2 regions of the Enterobacter cloacae subsp. cloacae ATCC 13047 genome follow, and region 2 is predicted to be linked to the other one. Evidence: predicted binding sites of a transcription regulator. Region 2 holds the regulator's gene; the other holds the start of a gene.

What was found. The regulator LexA, encoded in region 2, represses DNA repair genes until DNA is damaged. The targets are predictions, from matches to a motif close to TNCTGTATGTACATACAGNA.
Region 1: the regulator LexA is predicted to act here: its motif matches at 1,158-1,177, upstream of ECL_RS10435 (YebG family protein).

Annotation. Positions count from the first base shown of each region.
Region 1 is NC_014121.1:2,168,355-2,170,561, reverse strand. It holds gene ECL_RS10445 (helix-turn-helix domain-containing protein) at 1-73, shown strand, start outside; gene ECL_RS10440 (alpha/beta fold hydrolase) at 122-952, opposite strand; gene ECL_RS10435 (YebG family protein) at 1,191-1,502, shown strand; gene ECL_RS10430 (ASCH domain-containing protein) at 1,625-2,035, opposite strand; gene ECL_RS10425 (phosphotransferase) at 2,181-2,207, shown strand, end outside.
Region 2 is NC_014121.1:310,475-312,681, forward strand. It holds gene plsB (glycerol-3-phosphate 1-O-acyltransferase PlsB) at 1-65, opposite strand, end outside; gene ECL_RS01460 (diacylglycerol kinase) at 220-588, shown strand; gene lexA (transcriptional repressor LexA) at 697-1,305, shown strand; gene dinF (MATE family efflux transporter DinF) at 1,370-2,207, shown strand, end outside.

The sequences.
Region 1 (2,207 bases), 1.9 Mb from region 2:
TCAGGCACCGGGGGCATGGCGTCGCAGCATTGTCAGCCCGAAAACGCGGCATTTATGCCAGACATCCCCCTAGCCTGGGCGGGAACCGTTTTGCTCCCGCCTGAGGGGGTAATGTGCGGGGTTAACTGTTTATAAAGGCGAGAAGATCGGCATTGACCTGATCGGCATGTGTCGTTGGGATACCATGAGGCGCGCCTTTATAGGTATGCAGGGTTCCGTTTTGGACCAGCTTGACTGACATCGCGCCGGAATCTGCATACGGCACCACCTGATCGTCATCCCCGTGGATGACCAGAACAGGGATGGATATCCCTTTGAGGTCTTCCGTGAAGTCAGTCTGCGAGAAGGCCACAATCCCATCGTAATGCGCCTTGGCGCTTCCCATCATCCCCTGACGGTACCAGTTATAGATGACCGCTTCGGAAGGCTTCGCCCCCGGGCGATTAAATCCATAGAACGGTCCCGCGGGCACGTCATAATAAAACTGAGGACGATTCGCCGCCAGCTGGGCCTGAAAATCATCAAACACTGACTTTGGCGTACCCTGAGGATTACTCTCCGTCTTCACCATCAGGGGCGGTACAGCACTGATCAATACGGCTTTGGAAACTTTGTCTTCACCGTGCCGGGCGATATAACGCACCACCTCACCACCGCCGGTTGAATGCCCGACATGCATCGCACCCTGTACGCCAAGACGTTCTACAACGGCGGCCACATCGTCAGCATAGTGAGCCATATCATGGCCGTCCCACACCTGATCTGAACGACCATGACCGCGACGGTCATGGGCCACAACGCGGAATCCTTTATTGACGAAGAACAGCATCTGGGCGTCCCAGTCATCACTGCTTAGCGGCCAGCCGTGATGGAAAAAGATCACTTTCCCGTCTTTTGGACCCCAGTCCTTGTAGTAGATATTGACGCCATCGCGAGTTGTTACATAACCCATGATTATTCTCCACTCAGATAGACAGATTGCATGAAAGGCAGAAATGAAATGCGGTATACGGCCCGACTCCGCCGCGAATTAAGAAGTGTAGTTCATAGGCTGGCCGTCTGGGTTAAGGCTCACCCACAGGCGGGCAGAATGGGGCAGCGGTAAGGGGGACGTGCAGAAAATAAATTTTAGCTGCAACCTACACCGTGAAGGGTTATACTGTATATAAACACAGTGAAAGGGGCGCATCATGGCGGTTGAAACAAAATATGTTGTTGTAAGAAAAGGTGAAGAGAAAATGACATTTGCCAGTAAGAAAGAGGCTGACGCGCACGACAAACTGCTCGACATGGCAGACGCGTTCACCGACTGGCTGCTACAAAGCGGACTGCAGATGGACGAAACGCAGGCTGAAGATCTGGGGTTGTATCTCGCCGAGCAGAAAGAGGCCGTGCAGCATATTCTGCGTACCAGTAAACTGCCCGATCTCAACGCTGTAACCGATAAAACAGCCTCTGATGAGGCTGGCAGTAAAAAAATCCGAGCCGTGAAAGCTGCCTGACAGGGACATTAACGGTGGAAAAACAGTCGAGATACTGGAATACGTCTTACACCAGGGCGCCGGTGGCGCCTTTCACACCTTCACTGCTACGTCCTGGCCCGGGCGATTAATTTTCTCTCCTTTCACAGCACCTCAACCACTTCAAATTCTTCTGCGATCAACTCCATATCTTCAGAAAAATGACCTTCTCGGGTGAAAAATCGCTGATGCTCTTTCTGCCAGTATTCAAGGCTTAAATCGCCTTCACCTTCTTTACGGGCAAACGCCTCGGTCACATCACAAAAACGCACCAGTCGCATTGAAACCAGCCGGGTTACACAGACCGGAACATTCTGGCCATCAAGAATAATGTTATAGCTCCCGATCCGCGGGGCAGACTCCTCCTGCTGATAAGAGGCAAAAGATCCGCAGGAAGCGGTTTTGATCCCTTTTTTAATCAGGTCTGCAAGCTCGCTGGCCAGTTCCGGGCTGTCGCCCATTTGCCAGGCACCGGCGCCTGGGTACTTCACTTTTAATTTCTCAACCGCAAACATGACAAGCCCTTTTTATATGCAGGTCTGATGAATAATGATTACGATATAATAAAAATGTCTAGTTTTGCTGAGCATACAACGTTAGCGTCTTGCTTCAGGCGGATTCTCAGCGCCACCGTCCCAACTCATTCATAAGAGACAGTGCATGTCTGCTACGGATTTATCCAAAATG
Region 2 (2,207 bases):
CTTTTTACCAGGACGCTTAATGGTAAATTAAGTAATTTGTAGTAAATTCGTGGCCAGCCAGACATAAACGATGTAAAGCCTCTGGTTAATAATGCAATTGCGGCGCAAGGATAACAGAAAGCGCGCGAAATTACTGTTGTTACCCGTCATACTTCAGGCTACAGCGCAACACGTTGCGCCTCCTGTTATTGACGCTATTTCAAATAAAAGGTTCTTTTAATGGCCAATAATACCACTGGGTTAACCCGTATCATTAAAGCTGCTGGCTATTCCTGGAAAGGTTTTCGCGCCGCTTGGGTCAACGAAGCCGCGTTTCGCCAGGAGGGTGTCGCCGCGATTGTCGCGGTGATTATCGCCTGTTTCCTTGATGTTGATGCCATTACCCGCGTGCTTCTGATCGGCTCCGTGCTGTTGGTGATGATAGTGGAAATTCTTAATAGCGCTATTGAGGCCGTTGTGGACCGTATTGGCTCTGATTTCCACGAACTTTCTGGCCGGGCAAAAGACATGGGCTCTGCTGCCGTGTTGCTGGCGATTATCACTGCGGTCATCACCTGGGTCACGCTGCTTTGGTCACATTTCCGATGAGCCTCGAGGAATAATTAAGTCCCTGGTTTTTTGTGCAGTTTTTGGTTCCAAAATCGCCTTTGACTGTATATACTCACAGCATAACTGTATATACACCCAGGGGGCGGAATGAAAGCGTTAACGACCAGGCAGCAAGAGGTGTTTGATCTCATTCGGGATCATATCGGCCAGACGGGTATGCCACCCACGCGTGCGGAAATCGCGCAGCGTCTGGGCTTCCGTTCTCCGAACGCTGCCGAGGAACACCTGAAAGCGCTGGCGCGTAAAGGCGTAATTGAGATTGTATCGGGTGCTTCACGCGGTATCCGCCTGCTGGTGGAAGAAGAGACGGGCATTCCGCTGGTGGGGCGCGTCGCGGCAGGTGAACCTCTGCTGGCGCAACAGCATATTGAAGGCCACTACCAGGTTGATCCCGGCATGTTCAAGCCGAGCGCGGATTTCCTGCTGCGTGTAAGCGGTATGTCCATGAAAGACATCGGTATTCTTGACGGCGATCTGCTTGCGGTGCATAAAACGCAAGACGTGCGTAACGGCCAGGTTGTGGTGGCACGCATCGATGATGAAGTCACCGTTAAACGCCTGAAAAAGCAAGGTAATACGGTTCAGCTGCTGCCGGAAAACAACGAGTTTTCCCCGATTGTGGTAGACCTCCGCGAACAAAACTTCTCTATCGAGGGGCTGGCGGTAGGGGTCATTCGCAACGGAGAATGGCTGTAATCTCATCCTGACAGGCTACGGATCTGCCGTGGCCTGATTCTTTATCCACTCCCGGTATTTTTTCATGTCACTGCTTACGGCATCCGATAAGGCATTGTGGCGTCTTGCACTGCCGATGATTTTTTCCAATATCACCGTTCCTCTGCTGGGGCTGGTGGATACGGCAGTTATTGGTCACCTTGATTCACCCATCTATCTGGGCGGTGTGGCGATTGGCGCGACGGCGACCAGCTTCCTTTTTATGCTCCTGCTCTTTTTGCGCATGAGTACCACCGGGCTTACGGCGCAGGCGTACGGTGCTAAAGATCCTTTGCGTCTGGCGCGCGCGCTGGTTCAGCCGTTAATTCTGGCGCTTGGGGCAGGCGCGTTAATCGCTATATTACGTACCCCACTGATTGATCTGGCGCTGCATGTCGTTGGCGGCAGCGAGGCGGTACTGGAGCAGGCACGACGCTTCCTTGAAATTCGCTGGCTCAGCGCGCCCGCGTCGCTGGCCAATCTGGTTCTGCTGGGGTGGTTACTCGGCGTGCAGTATGCCCGCGCGCCCGTAATCCTGTTGGTGGTAGGCAACCTCCTCAACATCGTGCTCGATCTCTGGCTGGTGATGGGCCTGCACATGAACGTACAGGGTGCGGCACTGGCGACGGCGATTGCCGAATACGGGACGTTTATCCTTGGTCTGTGGATGGTCTGGCGGGTGCTTGTCATGCGGGGGATTTCCCTTGCTCTGCTCAAGAGTGCATGGCGAGGCAATATCCGCACCCTGCTGGCGCTTAATCGCGACATTATGCTGCGCTCATTGCTGCTGCAGCTCTGTTTCGGCGCACTGACGGTCTTTGGCGCCCGGCTTGGGCCAGATATCGTCGCGGTGAATGCCGTTCTGATGACGCTGCTGACCTTTA